DNA from 4 places in the Paenibacillus macerans genome. Region 2 is predicted to be linked to each of the others. Evidence: predicted binding sites of a transcription regulator. Region 2 holds the regulator's gene; each other region holds the start of a gene.
The links. Region 2 encodes Rex, which represses fermentation and respiration genes when NADH is low (regulators of the CRP and FNR family bind a similar motif). Its sites were predicted from a motif close to TTGTGAAATATTTCACAA; they were not measured.

Region 1 (7,764 bases), 230 kb from region 2:
ATCCGCGGAACAACCGTATAGGTTCCGTCCTTTTGGATGTTGGCGCTCATCCGCTCGTTGACGAAGCGCGATTCTTTTTCGTCCTCGTGCGTTTCCGGGTACAGCATGCCGAGATAATAGTTGATGGCCGGGCGGCATTTCGAGCAGCCTTCAGGCTGGCTCCAGCCAAGCACGTTCATCACTTCTTTGGTCGTCTGCAGCCCTTTCGCCTTGATCTCCGCCACAATTTCATCGCGGCTCAGCGTCGTGCAACCGCAGATGCCCTGTTTCGCCGCCGACTGAAACCCGTCTCCCAGCACGTATTGCAAAATTTGCTCAACCACCGGCTTGCAGCCTCCGCAGGAGCGGGTTGCCCCGGTGCAGGCTTTGATCTCGTCGACGGTCGTCAAACCCTGATTGGCAATCGCGTCGACGATCGTGCCTTTGGTTACCCCATTGCAGCCGCAGACGATTTCGTCGTCCGCCATCGTTTCCACCGAAGCTTTCTTGGCTCCGCCGCCGCCGCAGCAGCCCGTGCCCATCAGCGCGGCGTACAGTTCGTCCGTCATCTCCGCCTTCTGCTTGATCAGCTTCTGCAGCTCGGCCGAATCGTTAATATCGCCAAACAGCACCGCGCCGACAAAAACGTTGTCCTTCAGCAGAATTTTTTTGTAGGTCCGCTTCCAGTCGTCTTTGCTGCAAATCACCGTATGTTCCGGACCATCGATAAATTCGCCGGTCGAAAAAACGTCAACCCCGGAAATCTTCAGCTTGGTCGAAACGACCGAACCGGCGTAAGGCGCGGTTTCCACGCCGCTGATATGCTTCGCCAGTACCATGCCCTGCTCAAACAGCGGAGCGACCAGTCCGTAGCAGACGCCACGGTGCTCCGTACATTCGCCGACGGAATAAACGCCCTCCAGCGATGTCTGCAAATAGTCGTTGACGACGATCCCGCGGTTCACTTCGATGCCGCTCGCTTTGGCCACCGCAACGTTCGGCTTGATGCCGACCGCCATGACGACGAACTCCGCTTCCAGTTCCGTGCCGTCGGCGAACCGCAGCCCGCTTACCCGCGAACCGCCAAGCAGTTCGGTCGTCTGCGCGCCCATTTTAAATTTGATGCCCTGGCGCTCCAGTTCCGCTTTTAGCATCCCCGCCGCCTGATGATCCAGCTGACGCTCCATTAAATCTTCCATTAAATGCACGACCGTCACGTCCATGCCGAGCTGAACGAGCCCTTTGGCCGCCTCCAGTCCGAGCAGGCCTCCGCCGATGACCGCCGCTTTGCGGCAAGTCTTGGCCGCCTGGATCATTTGCTCGCAGTCCGAAATGTCGCGGAAGCCGACCACGCCTTCCTTATCGCTGCCGGGAATCGGCAGGATAAACGAAGTCGACCCGGTAGCGATCAGCACCTTATCGTAAGGCACGCGCTGGCCGTCCTCCGTGACAACCTCCTTCGTATCCTTGTCGATCCGGGCCACCGCCGTTCCGGTATGCAGCGTAATCCCGTTATCGCGATACCAGTTCAAATCGTTCAGAATAATATCGTCTATCGTTTTGCTGCCTTCAAGCACATAGGAAAGCATGATCCGGTTATAGTTGGGATGCGGCTCGCTGCCAAACACCGTTATTTCGAATTTGGAAGTTAGTTTCAATATTTGTTCAACGGTACTGATGCCCGCCATTCCGTTACCGATCACGACCAGTTTCTCTTTTGCTGTAGCCATCTTCATCCAAGCCCCTTTCAGAATAAGACTGTTCCGAATTGTTAGTTGATTACCTGCAATCCCTTATGCCGAAAGTATACATTTAAAATTATGAATAGTTTGTGATTTCATTCACATTAATTGTGAAAGTTATCACATTTAATTGTCACATTTTTTTTTGCATACCTATTGAAAAATCCGCAGCCTCTTATCTAAGAGAACTGCGGATTTGCTTTTTCTCCGAAACTTATTTTCGCACCAAAGCGATTTCCACATTGTCCTGGGGTTTTAACCTCATGTCAAGGCCGGTGTCCAGCAATTTCTTATGATTGACCTTCAGCACCCATGCTTCCGTCTCCTCCGGACGATAACCATTGACGGAAACGATATGTTGCCCGGTTTTGTTCAGCTCCACGATCCCGCTGCGCTTGAGCAAATCCCTCACGGTCGTGTTTTCATTGTATTGATGGACAAAATAGCTTTTAAGCTGCGGATTTTGACTGCCCCCGTTCACGGTCAGCAGCAGCGATGCTCCATTTTGCCCCGCCGTTGCGCTGCCCGCGGTTTTAACGTAAACGAGTATGTTGTCCCCCGCCTTGAGCTGTTTGTCCCAATCGCGGGACGGCAGCTCCTTGTCATTTAGGCGGATCCCCCACTCCAGCGTCGAATCAAGCGAAACTTCACCCACGGATTGAATTTTGCCCCTATCCTCCGTCAGTTTTACGATACCGCTGCTTTCAAGCGCCTGAAGAACGGTAATCCCTTCCGTATAATCAAAATGCAAACTGCGCGTCACATCGGGGATAAACGTCCCCCCGTCAATCGTTAAAGTAATGTCATCGGCATGCCCATCCTCGCTTTGCAGCTCCTCCGAAGGGTCCGGTTTGTCGATCGTCCCGCCATCGGCGCAGGCTGCCGTGAAGAACGCGGCCAAAACCAACAGTCCTGCCAGCCATTTCAATCTCCAGCGCATCGCCGCCCCGCCTTTCCTTTAATCATTTTCCCTGATTCAATCCAGGAATATTCCATATCTTAAGCATACCGGACCGGCAGAAAGTTCTCAAATTTCGGGGCAGGCGCAAAGAACCCTTCCCTAAGCAGGGAAGGGCGAGGCCTGAATACTTCAAGTTATATTGTATATCGCGGAAATAATATATTGTTCTCCAGGTGCACATGCGTAAAAGTCATGGCTTCCAGCTCTTCTAGACGCGAATAGGTCAAACGGTACGTCGTGCACGCATGGCCAGGCGGCTGAAAATCGTCGGTCAACTCCCGCAGTTGTTTGAGAATGTCGCCCGCCGCGTCGTGTTCGGATTCCAACTCCGCGATGGCGGACTGCAATTTTTCCAGCACTTCCGGGTCCCGGCTCTTCTCCCAAAGGATTATCTTAGGAAACTCCTCTGCCTCTTCCTTGTCGGTATGCTCCAGCAGCTCGCGCCGAAGCTCACCGAACAACCGCTCGACCTCGCGCAAATGCGTATCCGCATCCCCATGGACCCGGGACACCTTGGTCACGTTTTTTTGAATTTCCGGCAGTTCCTCGCGCAAATAGCGATGGTGCGTGTTTACGATATGCCCGATCAAATCGGCCGATTCCGCCTTTGTCCAATCCTGTTCTTCCTCTGCCCGGGGATGTTCGGCCGCCAAGCGGTTTAAGTCCGTGAGCAGCGTTTCAACCGGAATCCCCCGCTCTGCCGCCGCTTCCCCCAACGGACGCGCGCCGCCGCAGCAAAAATCGATTTTCCGCCCGCGGAAATAATCCGCCGATTTTGGAAAACGAAGCACGATATCACGAACCATGTCTTGTTCCTTAAATAATGCTTGTATGTGATTCATCCGGAAAGACCTCCTGAGCTAATGTCGTAAGCTTACGTTTTTAACTTAACGCATAGAAGCGCCTCTCCTTGTGATTTTAATCACTTTTGTTTTTCTTGCTTCCGCTCAAAATATTTAAAGGCCGCCCGTAACCGGGAGGCCTTGTTATCGTCTGGACTTGCAAATAAGTTCGTTTTATTTCAGCACATCGTGATCCACGTACCGTTCGCCGTTTATTTCGCTGATCAACTCGATGGCGACCTTTGCCCCGTCGCCTGCCGTAATGATCGTATGAACGCTGACGCCCGCCGCCGTGCCGGCCGCCCAGATTCGCGGAACGCTGGTCCGGCCTTGCCCGTCCGTAGCGATGACGGTTTTGATTCTCGGCTCGCGGCCTTCTTTCAGCTCCAGGCCGGTAGCGCTTGCAAGATCGGTCAACGCGCCGGTGGCCAATATGATATGGGACGCCTCGTAGCTGCGGCCGGATTCCGTTTTTACGGTTACTGTCGAACCTCCGTTGGCATCGATATGCGTCACTTTTTCTTCAATGAACTTGGCGCCGAATTTTTCGGCCTGCTCCCGTCCGATTTTGAGCAAATCCGGTCCGGAAATGTCCTTTGCCCCGTAATGGTTCTCAATCCAGGCCCGCTTCGTCATGCTTGCGTTGCTGTCCAGAACAAGCGTTTCTTTGCCCGCCTTGGCCAAAAATAACGCCGCGCTGGCTCCAGCCGGCCCTGCCCCGATTACAATTACCTCAGCCACAAGTACACCTACTTTCTAAAATTTTCATGCCGCCTTCGCGACCCGAAAACGGCATGAGCTTATTTAATCCACTGCTCCGCCCAGGACTGCACCTGCTCCATCACCGGACGAAGCGCCCGCCCTTTTTCGGTCAATTCATATTCGATGCGAACCGGCGTTTCCGGATAAACATGACGGACCAAAATCCCCTCACATTCCAAATCCTTCATCCGTTCCGATAACATCTTATCGCTCATGGAAGGAATCTGATTGGAAATATCCTTGAAGCGTTTCGGCCCGCTCATCAGGGTTTGAATAATCAAGCCGTTCCAGCGTTTTCCCAAAAACGAAAAAGCCGATTCAAATCGCGGACACATTCCATACGAATGCTCATCCATAACATTCACCTCATTATTATAGCAAGCCTACAAGCGTTAAACTTACGTTAAGTAAGTTAATATATTTCATAATAGCATATTTACACGCGGAAAGTAAGGGGGGACTCTTCATTCACGCCCCGTATCCGAAAAAACGGCCGCCTTGGCGGCAGCCGCTAATATAGTATATTACGTTTATGGTCAGTTATACCCACCACATCTCGGCGGCGGAATCTTCCATAAGCACTTGCTGCAGATTGCGCACGGCTTTGGTAAATCCTTCATCGATCGACATTAGCCCGTCTTCGTGCTCGATGCTTACCGCGTAATCGTAGCCGTACAGCCGAAGCGCGCTGATAATGTCGGCCCACGTCTTCAGATCGTGGCCGTAACCGACGGTGCGGAACTGCCAAGCCCGCTCCTGCATGTTCGTGTAAGGCTGCATATCCGTGATGCCGTAACGGTTTACGTTCACCGGATCAATCGTCGTATCTTTGGCGTGGAAATGGTGGATGGCGCCGGCCTTGCCAAGGATCGCAATCGCTTGCACCGGATCGATTCCCTGCCACCACATATGGCTCGGGTCGAGGTTGGCCCCGATGACTTCGCCGGCCGCTTCGCGCAGGCGCAGCAGCGTCGCCGGCGTGTGCACGGAAAATCCGCCGTGCAACTCAAGCCCGATCTTCACATGGTGATCGGCGGCAAATTTGCCCCATTCCGTCCAATACGGAATGACTTTATTTTTCCACTGCCAGTCCAGAACTTCCTGGAAGTCGTTGGGCCAAGGCGCTACCGGCCAGTTGGGATACTTGGCATCCTCATGATCGCCCGGGCAGCCGGAAAACGTGTTGACGACCGGCACTTCCAGCAACTCGGCCAATTGCACGGTTTTGACGAAAACGTCGTGGAACTCCTTGGCGATCGCCTTTTGCGGATGCAGCGGATTGCCGTGGCAGCTAAGCGCGCTGATAATGAGTCCACGGGACTCCACCATTTTTTTGAACTCTTCCCGGGCCGCCTTGTTTTCCAGCAGCACATCGGGATTGCAGTGGGCGTTCCCGGGATGTCCGCCGGTGCCGATTTCCACGGCTTTCAGCCCTTGTGCGGCCGCCTTATCGAGCGCTTGTTCGAGCGGAAGGCCTCCAAACAGAACCAGAAATACTCCTAATTTCACCTCTATGCTCCTCCTTGCTTCGTGGTTTGGCCCAAGGCCGGGTTAGTCAAAATATACGGTTTGGCCGGTTTTGGCCGATTTATAGATGGCTTCCAAAATTTCCGTGACCACAAGCGCCTGTTCCGGCTTCACGAGCGGCTCTTTATCTTCCAAGATCGCTTGCACCCAAGCTCTCGCTTCACGGGTGGATTCGTTTTCCTGTTTGCCTTCGTAGAAAGCGACCCCGCCGGATCCGAGATCGACGTTGGTTTCGTACAGGCGGCTCAATTTTTCGCCGTTCAGGCGCAGGCCGTTCGTCATGTCGGCGCCGCCCTCCGTTCCGCATAGCAGCGTTTTCGCTTCTCCAACCTCGACGATATTGAGCGCCCAGCTGGATTCCAGAATAATCGTCGCCCCGTTCTTCATCGTAATGAAGCCAAACGCGGAATCCTCGACTTTAAATTGCTCGGGATCCCAAGGGCCAAACGCATTCGCCGCGTTTTCGCGGTTTCCGAGTTTGTGGAATACGGAACCGGTGACGCTTTTCGGCTCGTAATTGTCCATCAGCCACAAGGTCAAGTCAAGCGCATGGGTGCCGATGTCGATCAGCGGACCGCCGCCCTGCTTCTCTTCGTCCAGGAACACGCCCCAGGTCGGAACGGCGCGGCGGCGCAGCGCCAGAGCTTTTCCGAAATAGATGTCGCCAAGCTCACCGTTTTCGCACAGTTCCTTCAAATAAAGGCTGTCGCTGCGGAAGCGGTTTTGGTATGCGATCGACAGCTTTTTCCCCGTGCGTTTGGCCGCGTCCAGCATTTGACGGGCTTGCTCCGCCGTTTTGGCCATCGGCTTCTCGCACATCACGTGGCGGCCCGATTCCAGCGAAGCGACGGTAATTTCCGCATGCGAATCGTTTGGCGTGCAGACGTGAACCACTTCAGCGTCGCTTTCCGCCAGCAATTTCCGGAAATCGGTAAATACTTTGGCTCCCTCTACGCCGTATTCGGCGGCCGCTTTTTGCGCGCGTTCCTCCACGATGTCGCAGAAGGCGACCAGCTCTACCTCTGGTTGCTGCTTCAGACTCGGCAAATGTTTTCCATTGGCGATGCCGCCGCATCCGATGATGGCGACTTTTAATGTTTTAGACATGAAGTTTTCCTCCCTTTTCGGCATAAGCGCGTACCCATTCCATACTTGCGGCGATGCTTTCCAGCGAATCTCCCGCGCAGTGATCCTGCTCTACGATCAGCCATTCCGCGCCCGCGTCGATCGCGGCATCCCCAATCGCGGCAACGGCGACTTCTCCCCGGCCCAGCTCCACCGTTTCCGGCGAACCGTCCGGCTTCTTAAGAACATCCTTCCAGTGCACGAGCGGAAGCCGATCGCGATATGTAGCGATGTATGCCAGCGGATCCGCTCCGGCAAAGGCTACCCAGCAGGAATCCAGCTCCATGTGCAGCAGGGAGGCGGGCACCTGTTCGTAAATCGCATCCAGCACCGGTTTGCCGTTCAGCGACTGGGTCAGCTCAAAATCATGATTATGATAGCAGAGAATCATTTCTTCCTGTTTGCAGCGTTCCCCGAATTTTTTCAAGTCCTCGATGACCTCGGGCCAACGGTTGCGGTCTTCCTCCGACAGATACGGCACGACGATATACCGGTTGCCGATCGCCTTGTTGAAAGCAATCTCTTCATCAAGCGCGGCCTTTAAACGGTCGTAAGCCGTATGGGCACCCACCGCAACCAGCCCGGTTTCCTGCAGGATTTGCTGTACTTGTCCCACAGTTCTCCCGTAAAATCCGGCAAACTCCACGCCCTTATACCCAAGCTCGGCTACCTTGCGCAGCGTGCCTTCAAAATCGCGTTCCAAATGATCTCTTACCGTATAAAGCTGCAGTCCAACCTTTGCCATAAAATATCACCTCTCCATAAAAATGAAAGACTCTACTTTAAACTATCCGCGCTTTCCAGCAAAATATGCCGGCCTTCGCGC
Region 2 (7,764 bases):
ATTTCGAGAGATTTGTCGAATACTGCCGAATGCTGGATCAGCATTTCTTTCGTTCTAGCGGCCAGCTCATCCAGTATCCGCGCATTTTCATGCATCAAAACCTCCGTCGTTACCATTTCCATATTCACGATGCCAAGTGAAGTCAGCCCGGAGGTCATCATCGTATGAACGATTTTCAGCGCCTGCTCAAAGTCGTTGCTCGAGCCCGTGCTGCGTCCGCCGTAATAAATTTCTTCCGCGGCCGCGCCGGCCAGGGCAACCATGATTTGCCCTTCGAGATAGTCTTTGGTGTACAAATACTTTTCGTCCTGCGGATTATGCCGCACATAGCCGAGCGCCCTTCCGCGCGGGCTAAGCGCCACTTGATTCACGCTGCCCGGAGCCACGACCTCGGCGGCGATCGCGTGGCCAAGCTCATGAATCGCCACCCGGCGCTTCTCTTCCTCGTTCGCCTGGCGGTCCGTCTTCTCACCCATCATCACCTTATCGATCGCCATCGACAGATGGGGCTGCATGATCTCGGCCGCCTCTTCGCGCATCGCGTAGATGGCCGCCTCGTTCATGACGCTTTCGAGCTGCGCCCCCGAGAACCCGAACGATTCCTCGGCCACCTTCTCCAGGCTGACGCTTTCGTGCAGCGGCTTGTTCTTCCCATGCAGCTCCAAAATGTGGAGCCGGCCCTTTTTGTCGGGAAGATCGACCTGAATATGACGGTCGAACCGCCCCGGCCGGAGCAACGCGCCGTCCAGCATTTCCTTGCGGTTGGTCGCGGCGATCAGGAGAATGCGCGGCGTGTCCGACGAATAAATTCCGTCCATTTCGGTCAGCAGCTGGTTCAGCGTCTGATCGTATTCGCGCTGCTGCCCGCCTTCCCGTTTGCCGCCGATCACCTCGATCTCATCGATGAAAATGACCGCGTTCTCCTTGTTTTCTTTGGCCGCGCGCATCTTCGCTTCCTTAAACAGCTCGCGGATGCGGCTCGCGCCTACGCCGACATACATCTCCACAAATTCCGAGCCCGAAGCCGCCACGAACACCGCGTTGGTGTACTGGGCGGCGGCTTTCGCCAGCAGCGTTTTACCGGTTCCGGGAGGTCCGGTCAGCAAAATCCCCTTGATCGGCCGGATCCCGAATTTGCTGATTTCCTCATGGCGCACCATAAAATCGAGCGCTTCGCGCAATTCCTGCTTGGCGCTCTCCTGGCCGCCGATTTCCTCAAACGTCAGCTTGTCCGGGCCTCTCTGCCGGCGCTTCCGCTCCTGGGCCGCCCCAATCGCTATTCCGCCTCCGCGCATCTTGATCGCCGCAAACAACACGCCGAACAAAACAAACAAAATCACGAGCGGTACGACGTTGTAGCCAACGATCGCCAGGAACAATAGCAGCACCGGAATAAATCCTATGGCCGCCTCCACCATCCATTTACGCATTCGGCCATGCCCCCAATCGCTGTGGAGTCCGCGGCAAAATGATAAACTTGCTGGCTTGTCCGTCCGTCAGCGTAATGTAAACATTGTCCTCATCCATCTCCGCCTTGGCCGTCACTTTGGAATTCGCCTGCTCCATTTGCTCCAGCGCGGACGTAATTTCCGTATATTTCTTCGTCTCCATCGCCTGCGCCACGCTGAACAGCGCTTTCTGCCACAGCTCGTCCAGAATCGGCGAAGAATGGTCTTTCACGTCCAGCTTCAACGTCCGTCCGCCGATTTGCCGTTTTCCGTCCTGTTCGATTTTCCGCACCAGATCGCCGAGATCCGTCCCGGGTGCGAGGTCCAGCTTCACGGCAAGTTCGTTCGGCTTAATGTCCAACTGTACATCGTTTACGCCATCATAAGTTTTTACGATATTTTCCAGCGGACGCTCAATCGCCCACTGCCGATATATGAACCATCCGCCAAACAGCAATACGGCGGAAATGACAACACTCGACACAACTGGTCCAATACGCAGTTTCACGTGATGTCCCCCTTATCTATATTTCTGAAGTGGTTGCTTTTTCAAGAACCGTCGCTTAGTCGGATATATAATTTGATATATCATTTCTTATATCAAATCCACAAATAAGAGTATATCACATGATCTATCAAATATCGAAAAAAAGTATGGCTATATTTCAAATTTTAAATGGGTAGACTGCTACATATTCTCAAGCAGAAGCGGCAACTCGCCCAGATGGCCGGCGAGCCAAATCATTTCTTTGGCAAACCGGGCAGGCGGAGCGCTGTGCCGATCCATGTTTTCATGAATCCACCAAGCGCTTTCCATATACCAAAGCAGTTCCAGCGAGCGGACCAATAATCCTTCCTGCAACGGGCATTCTTTGCCGTATCCTTCAAGAAACGCCGCGGCTAACGAAACGTCCAAAGTCTCCTGAAAGGCGCATGACATGACCGCCCGGGCGACGTCCAGCCAGGGATATTCAAAATTGAGCCGGTCAAAATCCAAAATAGCCGATAAGCGATCATCGTCGAACAACAGGTTGTCCGCCCACAAATCGCGGTGCGCCCAGCCTTGCCGGATCCCCTCAAACCTTTGCGGATCCACCGATTCCGTGGCCAGCAGTTGTTTTTCGACAGGTTCGAGAATATCGGTTTTGCCTGACGATTCCGCTTCAGCCCGGACCGCTTTCCAATGAGCCAAACGTTCCTCACGGCTAGGCGGGATAAATTGCGGGGCCTGTCCCCTTCCAAGCGTCCCGTCGTTTAGCAGCAGGTGCATTTTCCCCGTCATTCTCCCCAAATCATGAATTTGGGAGGCGTTGGCTTCCCCGGGAGAGATCAATTTGCCTTTGCAATATTGCATGGCCACGAACTTCTCCCCACACTCGGACTCCAGCATGATTTGGTCTTGGTATGTAAAAAGCTGAGGACAGGCGATACCTTGGCGGAATAATCTGATTTGTTCGGAAAGCGCCGTCGAAAGCTGGCTTGGATTGTACAGCCGGTACCTCTCCTTATTGTATTGTTTTAGCACGTATTCTCCGGAATCCGTTTCAACTTTCCACTTTAAATTAAGCCAGCCGCGTTTGATTGGGGTTGCTTGCAGGATACGCAATCCAAAATAATCCTGGAACGATTTCATTACATCGTTATAAATCCTTTGCTCGCACGGCGGTTGATCGGAATTCACCAAGCGCATGCCCTCCTAATATGAAAATATTAAAATTCAATCGAACGTATGTTTTCATATTACAAAAAACGGCCTCCACGTCCAAGTTGCTGAACATAGAAACCGTATGCTTCAAATCTCCTATTCGGTTCACTTCATGGCGGATCAGCGGTTCGGAAGCGTAAATACATCGTTCAACGCCTCACCGGTGCCGAAATCGTAAAAACGGTAGTAGTGGTGATCCTTTTGTTTATAAAACAGCTGCCATACCAGCCGTTCATTGTAGATGCCGGGCACCAGCCTGACGATAGTAATCCCGGGCAGGCTTTCGTTAATGATCGTCCGCACCCGGGTCTCCGACACACCTTCCGAGAGCAGCCGCACCACGGGTTCATGACCTTCCCGGAGCCATACCATCATCTCCCGGCCTGACCCGTCTTTGCCCTGGACCACCCAGCACACATCGTCCCACACCGATTTCCACACTTTATCGCCCTGGACCAGGTCCGTCTCCTGTTTCGCCTGCTCAATCACTGCATTTTCGCTTGCCCAGGTATCCTGAAGAACGTAGATATAAAAACGGTGAAGGGCAAAAAGCACGATCACTAAAATCAGCAGCGAAAGCAGGAGCCACTTGGTTCTCTTTCTCAACCTTCTCTTCCTTTCCCCTGTAGCCAGTCGTCTAAACCCACATTCGCGCACATTCGCACAGTCGCAGAAAAATAACGTTAATTCCGGTCGTTATTCCGCCGTTTTTCCTCCGCATCGTTAAAATAACGGCTATGTTAGTTCTTATTTTCCCCGAGGACGGCGATATCGTCAATATCACGGCCTATGCCGGGAAATAGCGACAAAAAAGTCCCTTATTGCAGCGGAAACCTCTTCAAATCCGAAAATAACGCCCTTTTTTACCGCTAAATCGCCGTAATTACAGGCACAGCCACAGGTGCAGCCACGAACATGACACGTCCACGTCCACGGCCGCAGCTTCACGCGCCATTCAAAAAGCAGCAAGCAACCAGTGCCAAGCCTCCAAGCGCCTACCGGGCCAGCAGCCCTTCGAAGGCCTCTTGCGCCTCGCGCCGGATACGCTCCTCGTCGAGGGTGAGGCAAGCCCCGTGTTTGACCAACTGCTCGCCGTTAACCCACACATGCTCTACATCTTTGGAGCCGGCCGAATAGACGACATGGGAAACGTAATCCGTCTTCGGCAGGAAATGGGCCTGTTCCGTATTCAGCGCGATAAAATCCGCCTTCATGCCGGCCGCGAGTTTCCCCGTATTCGCCAAGAACACCGACTTCGCCCCGTATTCCGTGCCCATTTTGAGGGCTTCCAGCGCCGGAACGGCGGTAGGATCGCCGGAAACGCCTTTGTGGATCAACGCGGCGAGGCGGACCTCCTCGAGCATATCGAGGTTGTTGTTGCTGGCGGCGCCGTCCGTTCCAAGCGAAACGACCACGCCTTTGCCAAGCAGTGCCGGCACCCGCGCCACGCCGCTGGCCAGCTTCAGGTTGCTGCCGGGATTGTGCGACACCGCCACGTTATGGGCCGCCAAAATATCGATCTCCTCATCGGTCAAATGCACGGCGTGAGCAAGCAGCGACGGACGGGAGAACATCCCGAGGTTCAGCAAATGCTGAACGGGTCTGACCCCGTAATCGTTCACGTTTTGCTCCACTTCCGCCCGCGTCTCCGACATATGCGTATGCATCGGCAGATCCAGATCATTAGCCGCTTGCACGAATTTCTCGAAAAATTCCGGCGGACAGGTGTACGGCCCGTGCGGCGAAATCATCGCCGTGATTCGGCCGTCCGCCTGACCGTGCCAATTTTTCGCAAACGCGATCGCTTCGTTCAGCTTCTGCTGCTGCACGTCCGGCGGGCACAACCCGATGACGCCGCGCATCAGCACGGCGCGGATGCCCGACTGCTGAACCACTTTGGCCACTTCATCCATATGGTCGTACATGTCCAGGAACGTGGTCGTTCCGCCTTTCAGCATCTCCAGCACGGACAACGCCGTCCCAGCGTACACATCGCCGGCGGTGAACTTGGCTTCCATCGGCCACATTTTTTCCTGAAGCCAGGTCTGCAGCACCATGTCGTCGCCGTATCCGCGCAGCAGCGACATCGCCGCGTGGCCGTGCGTGTTGATCAGCCCCGGCATGAACAGCAGCCCTTTTCCGTCGAAGGTTTCCGCGTCTTCCGCCCCTTCAGGAAGCTGCTCGCCGATATAGGAAATCGTATCGCCCTCAACGAGCATATAGCCCTGTACAATGGAACGATCTTGTTCGAACACGACAAAGGTTCCGTTCTTGATTAACCATTTACGACTCATGGGCAGGTTGTTCCTTTCCGTTTCCATCATTCAAATAATAAGCCAGACTGAGCAAATCGGTCGTGAAATCGGCGGCATGGATGCGGACTTCCGGCGGCACCTTCAAAATCGTCGGAGCGAAGTTCAGAATGGCCCCGATTCCCGCCGCCACCAATTGATCCGCCACGCGCTGCGCTTCGTAATCCGGGACGGTAATGATCCCGATCCGGACATTTTTCTCCCGCACCGTTTCCGTCAGGTCTTCGATCGGCTGGATCGTGATGTTGTTGATTTGCGTGCCGATCTTGGCCGGAGAGGCGTCGAACACCGCCACGATTTTCATGTTGTCTTTCAAATAAGCGTTGTAATTCGAAAGCGCCTGCCCCAAATTACCGGCGCCGACCAGCGCAACGTTGATCTGCTGGTCCAAGTTGAGGATTTGCTGGATTTTCTCGATCAAATACGCGACATCGTAGCCGATGCCCTTTCGCCCGAAATCGCCGAAGTAGGCCAGATCCTTGCGGATCTGGGCCGGGTTGAGGTCCAGCTTCTGGCCGAGCTCCTGCGAGGACACCGTAGGCACTTCGCGCCGGCTCAGCTCGTTGAGGAACCGCAAATACACCGGCAGCCGGCGGACGACGGCATCGGAAATTTTTTCGGATTTCATACGTTTATCCCCCTATTCTGACGCGGACTTAGAGACGTTTTCGTCTCCCGGATTTAACCATTCCGATATGCGCGGAACCATCTGAGTGAGCGGCATATGCTCCATCTTCGGCCCGGGCAGTGAATATAAAAAGTATTTCCCGTAGTAAGACTCCAAGATGCGGGTATCGTAAACAACCACGATCCCCCGGTCCTGCGAGGAGCGGACGAGCCTGCCGAATCCCTGCTTGAAGCGGATGACCGCCTGGGGCACGGACAGTTTCATGAAAGGATTTTTCTTCTCCTTCTGCAGCCGTTCGCTTTTCGCTTCCACCAGCGGATGGTTGGGGGGCTGGAAGGGCAGGCGGACGATCGCCAGGCTCGTCAACGCTTCGCCCGGAATGTCCACGCCTTCCCAGAAGCTGCTCGTCCCCAGCAGCACGGACGCCGCCTGGCCCTGAAAGCGCCGGGTCAGCTTGCTGCGGCTGCCGCTGTCCATCCCCTGGCCGATGACCGTGATTCCTTGCGCCGACAATAGCTCCTTCAACGGCTCGTAAACCTGCCGCAGCATCCGGTACGATGTGAACAGCACCAGCATGCGGCCTTGCGTCGCAACCGCGGTATCGGCGAGCGAACGCACCAGCGTGCTGACGAAATGGTCGTCGCCCACGCTCCCCTTTACGCTCGGAAAATCGCGCGGGATGACGAGCAGCGCCTGGCTGCGGTAATCAAACGGCGACGGCAGCATCGCCGTGTTCAGCCGTCCTTCCCCGGCCGCTTCCGTCAGTCCCAGCTGTTCGATCATATACTGGAACGACTTGTCGACCGACAGCGTCGCCGAGGTCATCACCACGCTTTTTTTTCTGTCGAAAAAGTATTCCTTCAATTGCGCGCTAACGTCGATCGGAACGGCATACATCTGCAGGGAGCGGCTGCGGAAATTCCCGTTCGCTTCCATCCAGTACACCGTCTCCTCGTTCTCCAGCTTCATGAAGAAACGCAGGGCCTCCCGCTCGTTGGCCAAATCCTTGAATAACCCGTTGATGTCGGTCAGGAGGCTTTCGGAACCGTAATCCTCCTGCTCTTCCCGGATTTGCGCCAGCATCCGGTCGCCTTTGCGGAGCACGTCCCCTAGCGAGACATAGATCTGGTTCTCCAGCGCCAGCAGCTTATCCCATTCTTTCGGTTTCTTTAGCGGAAGCAGGCGGTAAACGAATTGGCCCGGATCGCCGGGCGCGGCGTCGCTCCGTTCCGGCATCAGGGCAAACAGCAGCTCGCTGAGCTTGTCCCAGCTTTCCTTCACATCGATCAGCGTCGGGTACATTTCGTCGATGACCTGGCACCATTCGCCCGTTTTTTCGCCCCCCGCCGCCTGCAAAGCGATGCGGAGATTTGGCAGCTGGCCGGTCTTGCTGTCTTTAAACAGCCGGGTGAGCGTATGAATGACAGTAAAATACTTCATATGAATGCCCAGGTGTTTCCCCGCCACATCCTCCAAATGATGGGCCTCGTCGATGACCAGACGCTCGTATCCCGGCAGCAGCTGATGCCCGGCCTGGATATCGGTAAACAGCTTGGAGTGGTTCGTAATGACCACATCGGCGACCCCGGCTTCATGTTTGGCCCGATGGTAGAAGCATTTGCGGAACCATGGGCAGGACCGCCCGAGACAGGAGTCCGACTCGCTGGCCAC
Region 3 (7,764 bases), 220 kb from region 2:
AACATGCCCAGCACCTTGTTCATCAGCCCGAAATCCGGGTTATAGATGAACCCCCATAAAATGCCGATGACGGCGGTCGACATGATGGACGGCATAAACACGGCCGTCTTGTACAAGCCTTTTAGCTTTTTCACACTCGCGATCAGCAGCGAAAAAAAGACGATCAGCGGCACCTGGATCAGGCAGGAAAACAGGATGAAATACGCGTTGTTGCGCACCGATTTCCAAAAAGCTTTATCATGCATGGCCGTGGCGTAATTGTCCAGACCGATATAGCTTAGATTTTTCGAGATTCCGTTCCAGCTGGCAAAGCTGTGATTAATGGCGGTAAAAATCGGATATATAAAGAAAGCCAGAAAAAGCACAAAAGCCGGTAAAACAAACAGCACGTACAGCAGGGGATTTCTAAGCGCTTTGTTCATGCCAATAACCTCCGTAGTCGGGAGCAAAGGCGCCCCCTCGCCATCGAGGCGAGCGGCGCCCTTGCCAAAATTCATTCGTGATCGGTTACTCTACGGCGTTGGCTGCATCCTGTGCGGCCTGGACGTTTTCCAGCATTTGCTCCGGCTTGATTTCTTCGCCGATAATTTGCTGAATCCCCATGCTCAGCGCCGTATTGACATCAGCCTGCACCAGAGCGTCAAACGCCGGGAACGAGGTCCCGATTTCGCTGACGCCCTTGAAAATGTCCTGCATAAGCGGATCATCGGACGCCGTTTTCATTTGCTCAAGATCCATTTTCATCGCCGGCAGCACGCCGTCTTCTTTAAGGCCGCGCAGCTGCATTTCTTCCGTCCACATGTTTTTGATGAACTCTTTGACGGCCGCCAGCTTCCGCGGATCTTCAGCGACGGCGCTGGAGAAGCCGTAACCGTTGTTGGCGTCCTGCATGACGATGACCGGGTCGCCTTCGTTTAGCGGCGGCATGTTGAAGTAGCCGATTTTACCGACCATGTCGCCGGCCTGCTCGGGATCGCGGAAGACGGAGTTGGCCCAAGAGCCGTCCATCATCATCATCGCTTCGCCCGTGATGATCTGATTTCGCATGTCCGCGTATTCAAAGCCCAGCTCGCCTTTTTTGAAATATCCCTTTTGCACCCATTCCTGGTGTTTGGCGATCGCTTTAACCATATTTTCGTCCGTCCATTTTGTCGCGCCGCTTTTGAACCCGTACGTAATTTCAGGCCCCGCGTAATACGACCATAAATTGTTGGTGGTCATCAACGGAATCCAGGCGTCCTTGGAGGCTTGCGCAAACGGAATTTTGCCGTCGGCCTTGATCTTCTCGGCGATTTGCTCCAGTTCGCCCAGCGTTTTGGGCACCTGCAGCCCTTTTTGCTGAAAATATTCTTTATTGTAGAAGAAACCTTCGATCGATCCGCCGATCGGCAGTCCGTACACTTTGCCGTCATGGGTAAACGGATCGAGGGTCGTAAATTTATCCTTGATGCCAAGCTCTTCGATAATCGGCGTCAAATCGAGCATCAAGCCCTCTTTGGCATACAGTGCCGCATCCGGGCTGCCGAACACGTCGAAGATTTCCGGCGGTTTCCCGGCGGCCATTTCGCCGCGCAGCTTCTCCTTGCGGTTGACTTCGGAGTCCACCGCATCCAGCTTGATCGTGAGGCCAGGGACGGCCGCTTCCGTCTGCTTGACGATATCCTCGAGCATCGCTAACCGGAACTTCTTCGATTCCCCGACTTGCGTGTGGCGAATCGTAATCTCGAACGGTTCATTGCTTGTCTCTGTCCCGGATCCGGCATTCCCCTTATTCTCGGTCCCTTGCCCTTCGTTCGCCGGAGCTTTATTCCCCCCGTTGCCTGATGATCCGCAGCCGGCGAGCAGCGCGGAGGCGATAAAAATCAAAGACAGCAACAGCAGCAAACTTTTCCTCATATTTCTAGACCCCTCCTCAAACGCGGTAGATTCACTTACACCCCCATTATAGAAAGCGTCTTCTTCTTTGGTAAGGAGGACATTTTTCTTTTAGAGGGATAATATCATCCAAAAGACAAAATGAAAACGGTTAAACCTGACATATAATTGTCCGATTTAACCGTTTTGGTCAAGATTATTAAGTTTTACGTCATGTTAATTGACATGAACTTCTCTTTGCTCTGCCGCTTCCCGTTCTCCCTCATGAATGATCCGGTACGCCCATTCGATTTGTTCCTCCGTCGGCGATGGAACGCCGTCAAGCGGATAATCCCAGCCAAGCTCCTGCCATTTGTAGATCCCCATTTGGTGGTACGGGAGAATCTCGAACTTCTCAACGCCCTGCAAGCTGCCGATAAACCGCCCAAGCTCCCGCAGATCTTGTTCGTCGTCATGGATGCCGGGCACGAATACGTGGCGGATCCACATGCTCCGTCCATGATCGGACAGCCAGCGGGCCATGTTCAGCATCCGGTCGTTCGGTTTGCCGGTCAGCTTGATGTGCTTTTCGTTGTCGATATGCTTTAAATCGAGCAGTACGAGGTCGGTCACATCCAGCAGGTCGCGGATTTTATCCCCTTCATTATACCCGTTTGTATCCAGCGTAGTATGAAGGTTCCAGCGTTTCTTCGCTTCCCGGAACAGCTCGGTCACGAACGGGGCTTGCAGTGTCGCTTCCCCGCCCGAGACCGTGAGCCCTCCGCCGGACGGGCGGTAGTAGTTCAGGTAGGGTTCGATTTCGCTGAGCACTTCCTCTACCGTCATTTCTTTTCCGCCCGACAGGTTCCAGGTGTCTGGATTATGGCAGTACTGGCACTGCAGCAGGCAGCCTTGCATGAAGAGCACGAAGCGAATACCCGGGCCATCGACCGTTCCGAAAGTTTCTAATGAATGTATGCGACCTTTTAGCATTTTCGTCACCCTTTCTGTGGCAGGTTGAACCGGAGGTTCAACCTGAAATCGGCTGCCTGTATGCAGGAAATGGGATTACATTTTGCCGTGGAATGTCCGGTTGATGACATCCAGCTGTTGTTCGCGGGTCAGCTTGATGAAGTTCACCGCATAACCCGATACGCGGATCGTCAACTGCGGATAATTTTCCGGATGATCCATCGCATCCAGCAGCGTTTCGCGATCGAATACGTTGACGTTCAGGTGATGGGCTTTGCTGCCGAAGTAGCCGTCCATCATCGACACCAGATTCGATTTGCGGGCGTCGAGTTCTTTGCCCAGCGCCTTAGGCACGATCGAGAACGTGTTGGAAATGCCGTCCAAGCTGTGTTCGTACGGCAGTTTGGCCACGGAGCTCAAGGAAGCCAGCGCGCCTTTCTTGTCGCGGCCGTGCATCGGGTTGGCCCCCGGCGCAAACGGTTCGCCCGCTTTGCGTCCGTCCGGCGTAGTCCCCGTTTTCTTACCGTATACGACGTTCGAGGTAATCGTCAGGATCGATTGCGTCGGCAGCGAGTTACGGTAAGTTTTGTGTTTGCGGATCATGCCCATGAACGTTTCCACGAGTTCAACCGCAATTTGGTCGACACGGTCGTCGTTGTTGCCGTAGCAAGGGAATTCGCCTTCGATTTCAAAGTCGACGGCGATGCCGTTTTCGTTGCGGATCGGTTTGACTTTGGCGTATTTGATCGCGCTCAGCGAGTCGGTCGCTACGGACAAGCCGGCGATACCGCAGGCCATCGTCCGCAGAATGTCGCGGTCGTGCAGCGCCATTTCGATCCGTTCGTAGCAATATTTATCGTGCATGTAGTGGATGACGTTCAGCGCGTTGACATACAGCTTAGCCAGCCACTCCATCATCGGAATCAGACGTTTCTTGACTTCATTGTAGTCGAGATACTCGGACGTGATCGCCGGATATTCCGGACCGACTTGGACGCCGGATTTTTCGTCTTTACCGCCGTTGATGGCGTACAGCAGCACCTTGGCCAGGTTGGCGCGGGCGCCGAAGAACTGCATTTGTTTACCGATTTCCATCGCCGACACGCAGCAGGCAATGCCGTAATCGTCGCCGTAGATCGGACGCATCAGGTCGTCGTTTTCGTATTGGATCGAACTGGTCTCGATCGATACTTTGGCGCAATATTTCTTGAACGCGTCAGGCAGTTGTTCCGACCAAAGCACCGTCAGGTTCGGTTCCGGAGCCGGGCCGAGATTGTACAGCGTGTGCAGAAAGCGGAAACTGTTTTTCGTAACGAGCGTTTTGCCGTTCACCGACATGCCGCCCAGCGATTCCGTTACCCAAGTCGGGTCGCCGCTGAACAGTTCGTTGTATTCCGGAGTTCTCAGGAATTTCACGATCCGCAGCTTCATGACGAAATGATCGACCAGTTCTTGCGCCGTTTCTTCCGTCAGCGTTCCTTCGGCCAGGTCGCGTTCGATGTAAGCGTCCAGGAAGGAGGATACGCGTCCGAGGGACATTGCGGCCCCGTCCTGTTCCTTAACGGCTGCCAGGTAACCGAAATACAGCCATTGGAAAGCTTCTTTGGCATTGTTTGCCGGTCTGGAAATATCGAATCCGTACATTTCGCCCAGCTGTTTCAGTTCGCCGAGCGCACGGATTTGTTCGGACAGTTCTTCGCGGAGGCGGATCACATCCTCGTCGATGACATCCACTTCGAGAGCTTTCAGTTCCTGTTGTTTTTGCTTGATCAGGAAATCCACGCCGTACAGCGCCACCCGGCGGTAGTCGCCGATGATCCGGCCGCGGCCGTAAGCGTCGGGAAGCCCGGTAATAATGCCGGCTTTACGAGCCGCTCTCATCTCCGATGTATAAGCATCAAAAACGCCTTGGTTATGCGTTTTGCGAATATGCGTAAACAAGTCTATAATTTCCTGCGGCAGTTCATAGCCATAAGCCTTACAGGAGTTGATGACCATATTGATCCCGCCGAACGGGCGAATCGTGCGTTGGAATGGGGCCGAGCCCTGTACGCCTACGATTTGCTCCTTGTCCTTATCCAAATACCCCGCAGCGTGGGAAATGATCGTGGATGGCGTGTTGACGTCCACATCCAGCACTCCGCCGGCTTCCCGTTCTTTCTTGGACAGCTGCGACACGATTTCCCACAAAGCTTTTGTGTTGGCCGTCGCGCCCGCCAAGAAGGATTCGTTGCCTTCATAAGGTTTGATGTTGGTTTGGATGAAATCGCGGGTGTTCACTTCTTTCATCCATTTGCCCGGTTTGAATCCTCTCCAAGCATTGTCCACGGTTTGTACTTCCTTTTCGATCACCGACATCTTTATTCCCTCCATTTATATTTTGGTCGCGGTTCGAAGGAGATGTACCGCGCCTCATGATCCCTTAAAATTTGTGATATTTTTCACATAATTTACGTGATAATTTTCACATTTATAGCGTTAAATGTACCCGATTAAGGCTTCGATTGAGCCCCCGTTGTTATTCCCGGGGCTAATCCGTCATCAAACTTTGAGGGATCATTTATACTGTAATCATAGCTCAATTTGTCGAATAAGATTGTGAGAAATATCACATATAGTGATATTTCTCACGTTTTCAAAGCCCTTTGTTCACTTAATCTTCAAATCTTCCGTAGAAAGCGTCGCGATAAACTTCCGCCAGCTCCGTCACCAGCGGCAGCTTCGGATTGGCGGTCGTACATTGGTCTTCGAACGCGCGGTCGGCCAAATAATCGACGCGGGATTCGAACACTTTCGGATCGAAGCCGAGATCCTGGAACGTTTCCGGAATGCCGAGCTTTCTGTTCAGGTCGCGGATCGCATTGATCAGGCTCTTCACGCCTTCTTCCGTCGTCCGCGCCGGCAGCCCCAAGATGCGGGCGATTTCCGCATAACGTTCGTCGGCGACGAAATGCGTGTATTTCGGCCAAGCGGCAAATTTCGTCGGCTTCTTGGCGTTGTAGCGGATGACGTGCGGCATCAGAATCGCGTTGGTCCGTCCATGCGCGGTATGGAATTCGCCGCCCCATTTATGGGCCAAGCTGTGGTTGATGCCGAGGAATGCGTTCGAGAACGCCATCCCCGCGATCGTGGAAGCGTTGTGCATCTTCTCGCGGGCCAGTTCGTCGCCGGTCAGCGCCGATTTTTCAAGGTACTGGAAGACGAGCTGGATCGCTTTAATGCACAGTCCGTCCGTATAGTCGTTGGCCATGACGGATACATAAGCTTCGATCGCATGCGTCAGAACGTCCATGCCCGTGTCGGCCACGGCGGTTTTCGGCAAGCTGTATACAAAGACCGGGTCGATGATCGCCACGTCCGGCGTCAGTTCGTAATCCGCCAAAGGATATTTCGTATTGCCGTTGATTTTGTCCGTGATGACGGAAAACGACGTCACTTCCGAACCGGTACCCGAGGTCGTGGGGATCGCCACGAATTTCGCTTTTTGTCCGAGCCGCGGATATTTGTAAAGGCGTTTGCGGATATCCATGAATTTTTGTTTAAGGTTAAAGAAATCTTCATCCGGGTATTCGTAGAACAGCCACATCCCTTTCGCTGCGTCCATCGCCGACCCGCCGCCGAGAGCGATAATGCAGTCCGGCTGGAACTTCGCCATCATCTCCGTACCGCGTTCCACCGTCGTGGTCGAAGGATCCGGTTCAACGTCCGCGAACACTTCGATCGCCACCGGCGTTTGGCGTTGGCGGAGATAATGCTCGACTCTTTCCACGTAACCCAGCTTCACCATCATCGGGTCGGTGACGATCATGACGCGGGAGATGTCCGGCATTTTCGCCAAATATTGCGTCGAATTCTTCTCGAAATAAATTTTGCTCGGCACTTTAAACCACTGCATATTCACGGTACGACGGTTCACCCTTTTCACGTTGATCAGATTGACGGCCGTGACGTTCGACGAAGTCGAGTTGCGTCCGTAAGACCCGCAGCCCAGCGTCAGCGAAGGCAGGTTCGAGTTGTAAATGTCGCCGATGCCGCCTTGCGAGGAAGGCTGGTTCACCAAAATCCGGCAGGTCGGCATCCGGTCCGAGAACTTCTGGATAACTTCCTGGTTGTTCGAATGAATGACCGAAGAGTGGCCCATGCCGCCGAACTGCACGACTTCCAACGCGCGTTCGATGCCCTGCTCGGCGTTTTTCACTTTATAGCAAGCGAGCACCGGGCTAAGCTTCTCCGCAGAAAGCGGGAATTTCGGTCCGACGCCTTCGATTTCGGCGACGAGAATTTTCGTTCCGGCCGGCACGTCGATGCCGCACATTTCCGCGATCTTCGTGGCCGGTTGTCCAACAATCGCCGGGTTCACCGCGCATTTGTCGGCGATGATCGCGCCCGCCGTCAGTTTTGCCGCTTCATCTTTGTTCACGAAATAGCAGCCGTTCGCGATCATTTTCTTTTTCACCTGATCGAATATCGGTTCTTCAATGATGACCGCTTGCTCGGATGCGCAGATCATGCCGTTGTCGAAAGTTTTGGAAAGAATCAGATCGTTGACGGCCTGATCGAGATTCGCGCTCTTCTCAATGAAGCAAGGCACGTTGCCGGGGCCGACGCCAAGGGCCGGTTTGCCGCAGCTGTAAGCCGCTTTTACCATCGCGGAACCGCCGGTAGCGAGAATGCAGGCCACATCCGGATGGTTCATCAAAGCGTTCGTGCGGTCCATGGACGGATTTTCGATCCACTGGATGCAGTCGGCGGGCGCCCCGTGCTTCACTGCGGCCTCCAGTAATATTTTAGCGGCTTCCGCGCTGCAGTTCTGAGCGGACGGATGGAAGCCGAAGATGATCGGGTTGCGTGTTTTTATCGCAATCAGCGATTTAAAAATCGTGGTCGACGTCGGGTTCGTCACCGGAGTAATCCCCATGATGATGCCGACAGGCTCGG
Region 4 (7,764 bases), on a different contig from region 2:
CGTTCCAATCCTGATAAGCAAACAAAAAGCGGAGGAAACCGAAAGGTTCTTCCGCTTTTTTTTATGCCCGGATGGCTGCCCCTATTTTTTCGAAATTCCCAGCCGGTTTGGCCGCCGTTTGGCGCATACTATATCAGGTCATTTGCTTTTTTTCTGCATAAGTCCGCGGCTTGAGCGGCCGCTCGGCGAAGTTGATCTCAATTGCTCATGAAGTTGATCTATAATTAGCTTTGTTTAAAGCTTACATAGATATTACAATAAAGGTCATAAAAAACGTGAAAAGTAGAACATGTTTTTAGCGAGAAAGGGTGGATCCAAATGGCGATTACACAGCAAAACGAGGCACTGGAACAAGCCAGCCGCTATGTGGCTGAAGTTTATGAAGCCGTTCAAAAACGCAATCCGGGAGAACACGAATTCCATCAAGCGGTGAAGGAGATTTTGGATTCGCTGGTTCCGGTGTTTGCCAAACATCCGAAATACCAGGAAAGCGGCATCCTCGAAAGAATCGTGGAGCCGGAGCGTTTGATCAGCTTCCGCGTTCCGTGGGTGGACGATCAGGGCAAAGTACGGGTTAACCGCGGCTTCCGCGTGCAATTCAACAGCGCGATTGGGCCTTACAAAGGCGGGCTGCGCTTTCATCCGTCGGTAAATGCCAGCATCATTAAATTCCTCGGCTTCGAGCAAATTTTCAAAAATTCGCTGACCGGCTTGCCGATCGGCGGCGGGAAAGGCGGCTCGGATTTCGATCCCAAAGGCAAATCGGAGCTGGAGGTCATGAGATTCACCCAGAGTTTTATGACCGAGCTGGCCAAATACATCGGTCCCGACATGGATGTGCCTGCCGGAGATATCGGCGTAGGTGGACGGGAAATCGGCTACATGTTCGGCCAGTACAAACGGCTTTACGGCAGTGAAACCGGCGTGTTGACGGGGAAAGGCCTGACGTACGGCGGCAGCCTGACGCGCACCGAAGCAACGGGGTACGGCCTGGTGTACTTCACGGCGGAAATGCTGACCAGCAAAGGCGAAACCTTTGAAGGCAAAACGGTCGTCGTTTCCGGTTCCGGCAACGTTTCGATCTACGCCATCGAAAAAGCGCAGCAGCTGGGAGCCAAGGTGGTCGCGTGCAGCGATTCGAACGGTTACGTGTACGATCCGAACGGCATCGACCTGAAAACGGTCAAACGGTTGAAGGAAGTCGAAAGAAAACGGATTAAGGAATACGTGAACGAGCATCCGGGTGCGGAATACCATGAGGGCTGCCGCAATATCTGGAGCATCCCTTGCGATATCGCCCTGCCGTGCGCGACACAAAACGAAATCGATGAAGCTGCGGCAAAGCAGCTCGTCGCCGGAGGCGTGAAATTCGTCGCCGAGGGCGCCAACATGCCTTCGACGCTGGAAGCGATCGAGGTGTATCTGAACAGCGGAGTATATTTCGGCCCGGCCAAAGCGGCCAATGCCGGCGGCGTCGCCGTCTCCGCCCTGGAAATGGCGCAAAACAGCGCGAGATTGTCCTGGACCTTCGAGGAAGTGGACGAAAAGCTCAAAGGCATCATGAAGAACATCTATGCCAATAGTGTAAAAGCCGCCGAAGAGTTCGGCCATCCCGGAAACCTGGTGGTCGGCTCCAACATCGCCGGCTTCCTGAAAGTCGCCGACGCGATGCTGGCGCATGGGGTAGTTTAAATAGAATAAAACCAAAAAAAGCGCCCGGGATCTAATGTCCCGGGCGCTTTTTTTCGCTAGAGCCCGGCTAAATTAATAAGCCAGGGCGTCCAGAGCTTTAATGTGCGACAAATAGCGGATGTTGCTCGCTTCTTTCATCATCGTGGCCGGCAGACCGCGCAGCTCGGTGTTGTTGGCGCCGATCGTCGCTACGGCGTCCTTGCGGCCAAGGCTGGCCAGCGTACCGGAGTTGACCGGTTCGAACCCTTCCATCTTTTTGCCGCGCAAGAAAGCGAACAGGTTGTAGCCGGTCAGCTCGCCCATTTGCCAGGCGATTTGCGCCGTCGGCGGATACGGGCGGCCGTCAGGTCCCATAAATACCGCGCTGTCGCCGACCACAAACACGTCCGGATGGGAAACGGACTGCAAGAATTGGTTGACCGAAGCGCGTCCGCGGTTCACTTCCAGGCCGGACTCGCCCACGAGCGGATTGCCTTGCACGCCGCCTGTCCAGACGAAAGTGTTGGCCACGATTTTTTGGCCGTCCTTCAAATCGATTACATTGCCCGCGACATTCGTCACCGGCAACCCGGTCAAAAATTTCACGCCGCGTTTCTCCAGGCTCGCCGTCGCGCGTTCGATCAAAGAATCCGGCAACACCGGCAAAATCTTCGGCCCCGCTTCCACGAGCAGCAGTTTGATCGCCTCGCGGTCCACGCCGTATTTCTTCGTCAGCTTCGGCAGTTGGTCGGCGATTTCCCCAACCAGCTCGACGCCGGTCAAACCGCCGCCGCCGATCAGGATCGTGGCGTCCGCTTCATTGCCGGACTTGGCATACTCGCTGATCCGCTCCTCGATATGCTTGTAAATCGCGTTGGCGTCGTCGGCCGATTTCAGCACCATGCTGTGCTCCTCCAGACCCGGGATGCCGAAGTAGGCCGTTTTGCTGCCAAGCCCGACCACCAGCGCGTCATAAGTCAGGGTCGAACCGTCGGAAAGCTTAATTTCTTTATTATCCACCGAAAAGCTCTTGACCGTGGCGATACGCAGATCGATGTCTTTTCCTTTAAACAGCTTATCCAGCGGCAGCGCCACCGCCCGTTCGGAAATGCTGCCGGCAGCCAGACGATGCAGCTCCGTAATGATCTGATGCGTCGGATATTGGTTAACGACCGTCACCTGCGCTTCCGATCTGTCCATATATTTGCGAACGGTCAAAGCGCTAAGCACGCCGCCGTAACCGGCACCTAAAATTACAATTTCTTTTGCCATGGTTATTATCCTCCGTTATTTTTGTTGACTGTCGCGTGCGCCAGAGACTTGAAGATAAGCATTCACAAAGCGAAACAGCTTTTGCGCCTGCGGATCCTTAAGCATTCTAAGCAGACCGAACAAGCCGATTACCTCCTGGCTCTCTTCAGCCCGATCTCTGGCTTCGATGACGTTGGCGGCTACTTTCTTCACCGTGCCCACCACCGGTCCGGCCACCTCCGCGAAACCGCCGACCATGTCGTTTTTCAGCACTTCGTCCGTCGACAGTGATTTGAAAAAATCATACGATTTGGTCAGCGCGCCGACCATTTCCGTTAATTTAGGAAGCTGCTCTACCAGCACGCTCAAGGATTCCTGAACTTCCGGCTTCAACAGCTGCTCCAGAAGTTCACGCTCCTGCTGCCCGGCAGACAAGGCGCCGCCTTGCTCCGTCTTCGTTTCGGCAATTGTTTCTGACATTTCCGATTCTCCTTTGCAATAGATCTTAAGTACTTGCTTGTTCCTTAGTGTTCCAACCTTCTCTTACTCCAACCATTTTTGGTTAGTGAAAAAAGGCACATCTCAACCTGCAACAATCCCAATAAATTGTACCACATTTTCTACAAAAAAGGACCATGAAAGTGATTATTTTCACGGTCCTTAATTATTAAAAATTTTTCGGTTCGCTTAACCAGGGGATATATAACCCAGCGCCTGGGGCGAAAGCTCCTTCAGGAACTCATAAAACAGCTTCTCCGTCGGCGCCATTTCGCGCCCCGCCGGAACGATGACCCCGACATCCCGGGTGACCTGCGGTTCATTGATCGGCACCGTCACAATCGTCGGCGGAATCTGCTCGCTTAAGGCGATTTCCGGCAGCAGCGTCAGGCCAAGGCCCGCGGAAACCAGCCCTTTGATGGCATCCAGATCGTCCCCTTCAAAAGCGACCTTGGGCTGAAACCCCAAATTGGCGCAAGCCCTCACCACGATATCGCGCAGGATGAAACCTTTGGGAAACAAGACAAACACATCGTTTTTCAAATCGCTTAGTTTCAAAGAGGGCTGGTCGGCCATAGAGTGTCCGGCGGGAAGGAGCGCCACGAATTTTTCCCGGAACAAAATCTCGCCGTTGATTTGCGGTTCCTGCTGCGGCACCGGCCCCATCACCGCCAGGTTGATCTCCCCTTCGACGACCCAGTCCATCAATTCTTTGTACGAGCCGTGCTGCAGTTGAAAATGGACATACGGGTACTTTTTGCGGAAAGCCGAAACGACCGCCGGAACCATCCGCGCCGCCAAGCTGCTGGGGAAGCCGATCCGCACGGTCCCCCGCTCGGGATCCAAATATTCTTCGATCTCCTGACGGGCATGGTCGATGACTTTCATCAGCTGCTCCATCTGGTTTAAAAACTGCCGGCCGATCGGCGTCAGCTTGACTTTGCGCCCTTCATGAATAAACAAGTCCACGCCCAGCTCCGCTTCCAGCTTGAAAATTTGCCGGCTTACCGCCGATTGCGAAACGTGCAGAGCGTAGGATGCCTCAGTCACATGCTCAAGTTTGGCCACTTCGATGAAATATTGGATTTGCCTCAGTTCCATGCCACACCCTCCCTATTCCAGACGCCTCAGAAAAACCGGATTCACCTGTTTCGTGAAAAAGCCTTCTCCTAAGCCGTCAGCAGCCTTTGGCGCACTTGCCCGCAGCAAGCGATGCTCTACCGCCGGCAGGCCATTTAAATGGCTCCACCATTAAATCATTAAACTATTAAACCATTAGATTATTAACCCATTAAATCCCTTACATTCCGTGTAAATATATTAATCTCCATTATATAAGGGAAGCGACCGAAACGGAAGCATAGACTTCAGGAAAAAGCGCTGGAAACATAAGAAAATACCTGCATAATTTGCAGGCACTAGGACCAGGCTGCCGGAAAACGCCAGCGGAATGCGGCGGGGTGCCGCGAATGCTGCGAACTTCAACGGAATGTTGCGGGACGCGGCGAACTTCAGCGGGATTATACGGAATGCTGCGGAACTTCGGTTGGATTCCAGCCAAATCCAGCGAGTTTCAGCGGAATGCGGTTGAATGCGGCGAAATTTCGGTGACTTTAGCGAAACTCAACAAACTCCGGCGGACTCTAGCGAACTCGGTGAACTCCAACAGAAACCATAAGAGCAAAAAATGACGTTATTCCGGCGATATCGATCAATTTGAAAAAAATAAAGGCAATTTATGCCGCTATTTTCTCGAATCGTGAAGAAATATCCCCGTTTCGCACCATTCATAAGAAAATAAGGACAAAGAATGCCGCTAATGGGATGGATATGCCGGGGGGGCAGGAGAATAAGAACAAAAAGTGACGTTATTTGAAGGCCGACGGTCCTCGTCATTCCGGAAGCCGGCTGCTGTCAAACATACTTCCCAAGCCGAGCTGTTTTAGCTAGCTCAAAACTAAAAACGGCGCTTGACGATCAGAAAGACGCGGCCTCTCGGGCGAGCCGTCATTCTTACGGTTGCCAGCGCCGTTATTTCGGCATAATGTGACCAAAACAAAATTTAACGGTTGCCATAAAGCTAATTTTTGCTTTTTTCCGCGGATTCGAGCCTTTTTCACCCAAGTAAGCGCCGTTGCAACCGTTAGAAATTGAAACCCCCGCTTTTCAGCTAAATAACGGCTATCACAACCGTTAGCGAAAGACCCAAGCCCCCGGATGCCGAACCCGCTAACTCCAATAACGAATGAATCGAATGAAGTGGTAAGCAGCCGGTCTTGCCATTGCTACATCCGGTTTGATGCTGCCGCCGGAGTCCCTCGACATACAGCCTATAACCGCTGCCAAGCCGTTAATCCGGCCGGTCCAAGCGGTATAGATTGCGGTAGCGCGGTTCGGACTTCATCAGTTCGGCGTGGGTGCCCCGCATCAGGATGCGGCCATGCTCCATAAAAATAATCTCGTCCATCTTCTCCGCGCCGACCAGATGGTGCGTCACCCAGATGAGCGTTTTGCCCTGCGTCGTGCGGAAGATCGTCGCCAGCAGCTCACGCTCCGTGCGCGGATCGAGCCCTACGGTCGGCTCATCGAGGATGAGCACGGGCGTGTCCTGCAGCAAGATCCGCGCCAGCGCCACGCGCTGCCGTTCGCCGCCGGAGAAACGCTGGCCCGTTTCGCGCATCGGCGTGTTCAGGCCCTCCGGCAGCGCCGAGATCAGCGGGCCCAGCTGCGCAGCTTGCGCGGCCCGGCGGATCTCCTCGTCCGCAGCCTCCGGCCGGGCGAGCCTGATGTTGTTCGCCACCGTCGTGTCGAACAGATGCGGGCTCTGATTCAGAACGGACACGTACTCCGGCATCCGTTCGCCTAAGGCCGCGGCGGGGACGCCGTTAAACGTCACCGTTCCATCGCTTGGGGCAAGCGCCCCCTGGATCAGCTTCAGCAGCGTCGACTTGCCCGCGCCGCTGCGGCCGATCACGGCAACCCGCTTGCCCTGCGGGATGTCCAGCGACACACCGTCCACGGAAATGGCGCCGCCCGCCGCATACGCGAAGCGCACGCCCTGCAGCCGAATGTGGACGGCTTGAGCAGCCTCCGGGGCCATGCCGCGGAATCCCCCGCTCCCGCCGGCAACGCCCGCTCCGCCAGCGGCCTGCCGCTGCTCACCGCCGGAGTGCTCGATCCGCTCCAGCCGCGCCAACGACACGCCGTACTGCGGGATACGCTCCACCGCGTCCGAGACGGGCAAAAACGCGTCCGCCAGCGGAAACACGATCAGCACAAACGCGGCGATCAGCGTGGCGTCGATCTGTCCGGCCGCGGCCTGCCCGCCGGCCCAGTACACCATCGAGACGACGGCGAGGCCAACGACCATTTGTCCGATCAGGCTCCGCCAGCGCGCCCATGCCCGCAGCTTGCGGTCTTTGCGGGCCACGGCCGCCTCATCCCGCTCGTACGAGGCCAGGAATTCGTCCGCCCGGCCGCTGATCACCCAATCGCCGATGCCCATGACGGCGTCGGTCAAGGTGCGGTACAGCCCGCCACGCTCGCGTTTGACCTCTTCGTTGGTCCGCCGGGTCAGCCGCAGCGTCACATAGGGCAGCACCGCCACCAAAACAAAAATGTACCCCGCCAGCAGCAAAGCGAACGTCACATCGAAAAATCCCATCGCAATTACGGCCGCGGCATACAAAATCAAAGCGACCAGACCCGGAAACACGGTGCGGATATATACGTTCTGCAGCTGTTCGATATCATCGGCCAGCGCCCCGAGAATGTCCCCCGTCCGGTAGCGGGAGCGGATAAAAAGCGCCTGGGGTTCCAAAATCCGGTACAGGCGCACCCGCATCCGGGCCAAAATCCGCAGCACCGTGTCATGCCCGACCAGCCGCTCGACATAGTGGATGACCGCCCGGCCGATCCCAAATGTGCGCACGCCGACGATCGGCACGTACACCAGCAAAATATTGTAAGGCTGCAGCGCCGACTTCGAGATCAGAAAACCGGAAGTAAACATCAGCATGCCGGCGGAGAGCAGCGTAAGCACACCGAGGAGCAAATAAAGGGCAAACCGTCCGCTGTATAAACGAAAATAAGGGCCAATCCAAGACTCCCGCTTCATCCGATCTCCTCCCGCTGCGCCGCAACCATGCGGTAATAAGCGCCCCGTTTCTTCATCAACTCGCCATGCGTTCCCGTTTCCGCTACCCGGCCCTGCTCCATCACGATAATGCAGTCCATCTCCCGCATCCAATGCAGGCGGTGCGTCGCCAGCAATACAAGCTTGCCTTCAAACAAAGGCAGCATCGTATTCTTTAATTCGTATTCCGTCTCGATGTCCAAATGGGC

Region 1: the regulator Rex is predicted to act here: its motif matches at 3,593-3,610, upstream of ric (iron-sulfur cluster repair di-iron protein).
Region 3: the regulator Rex is predicted to act here: its motif matches at 5,256-5,273, upstream of pflB (formate C-acetyltransferase).
Region 4: the regulator Rex is predicted to act here: its motif matches at 3,486-3,503, upstream of DYE26_RS25885 (DUF1641 domain-containing protein).

What each region holds. Positions count from the first base shown of each region.
Region 1 covers NZ_UGSI01000001.1:371,958-379,721, reverse strand. The annotation lists gene nirB (nitrite reductase large subunit NirB) at 1-1,709, opposite strand, end outside; gene DYE26_RS01695 (hypothetical protein) at 1,936-2,661, opposite strand; gene ric (iron-sulfur cluster repair di-iron protein) at 2,817-3,515, opposite strand; gene DYE26_RS01685 (FAD-dependent oxidoreductase) at 3,699-4,265, opposite strand; gene DYE26_RS01680 (winged helix-turn-helix transcriptional regulator) at 4,325-4,642, opposite strand; gene DYE26_RS01675 (sugar phosphate isomerase/epimerase family protein) at 4,827-5,795, opposite strand; gene DYE26_RS01670 (Gfo/Idh/MocA family protein) at 5,838-6,920, opposite strand; gene DYE26_RS01665 (sugar phosphate isomerase/epimerase family protein) at 6,913-7,683, opposite strand; gene DYE26_RS01660 (Gfo/Idh/MocA family protein) at 7,716-7,764, opposite strand, start outside.
Region 2 covers NZ_UGSI01000001.1:598,516-606,279, reverse strand. The annotation lists gene DYE26_RS02815 (AAA family ATPase) at 1-1,430, opposite strand, end outside; gene DYE26_RS02810 (hypothetical protein) at 1,423-1,956, opposite strand; gene DYE26_RS02805 (phosphotransferase) at 2,137-3,138, opposite strand; gene DYE26_RS02800 (cell wall elongation regulator TseB-like domain-containing protein) at 3,274-3,759, opposite strand; gene DYE26_RS02795 (amidohydrolase) at 4,149-5,447, opposite strand; gene DYE26_RS02790 (redox-sensing transcriptional repressor Rex) at 5,437-6,093, opposite strand; gene dinG (ATP-dependent DNA helicase DinG) at 6,106-7,764, opposite strand, start outside.
Region 3 covers NZ_UGSI01000001.1:383,471-391,234, reverse strand. The annotation lists gene DYE26_RS01740 (carbohydrate ABC transporter permease) at 1-422, opposite strand, end outside; gene DYE26_RS01735 (extracellular solute-binding protein) at 508-1,896, opposite strand; gene pflA (pyruvate formate-lyase-activating protein) at 2,092-2,847, opposite strand; gene pflB (formate C-acetyltransferase) at 2,923-5,184, opposite strand; gene adhE (bifunctional acetaldehyde-CoA/alcohol dehydrogenase) at 5,480-7,764, opposite strand, start outside.
Region 4 covers NZ_UGSI01000002.1:613,687-621,450, reverse strand. The annotation lists gene DYE26_RS25900 (nitroreductase family protein) at 1-14, shown strand, start outside; gene gdhA (NADP-specific glutamate dehydrogenase) at 319-1,692, shown strand; gene DYE26_RS25890 (NAD(P)/FAD-dependent oxidoreductase) at 1,765-2,943, opposite strand; gene DYE26_RS25885 (DUF1641 domain-containing protein) at 2,959-3,402, opposite strand; gene gltC (glutamate biosynthesis transcriptional regulator GltC) at 3,610-4,521, opposite strand; gene cydC (thiol reductant ABC exporter subunit CydC) at 5,771-7,537, opposite strand; gene cydD (thiol reductant ABC exporter subunit CydD) at 7,534-7,764, opposite strand, start outside.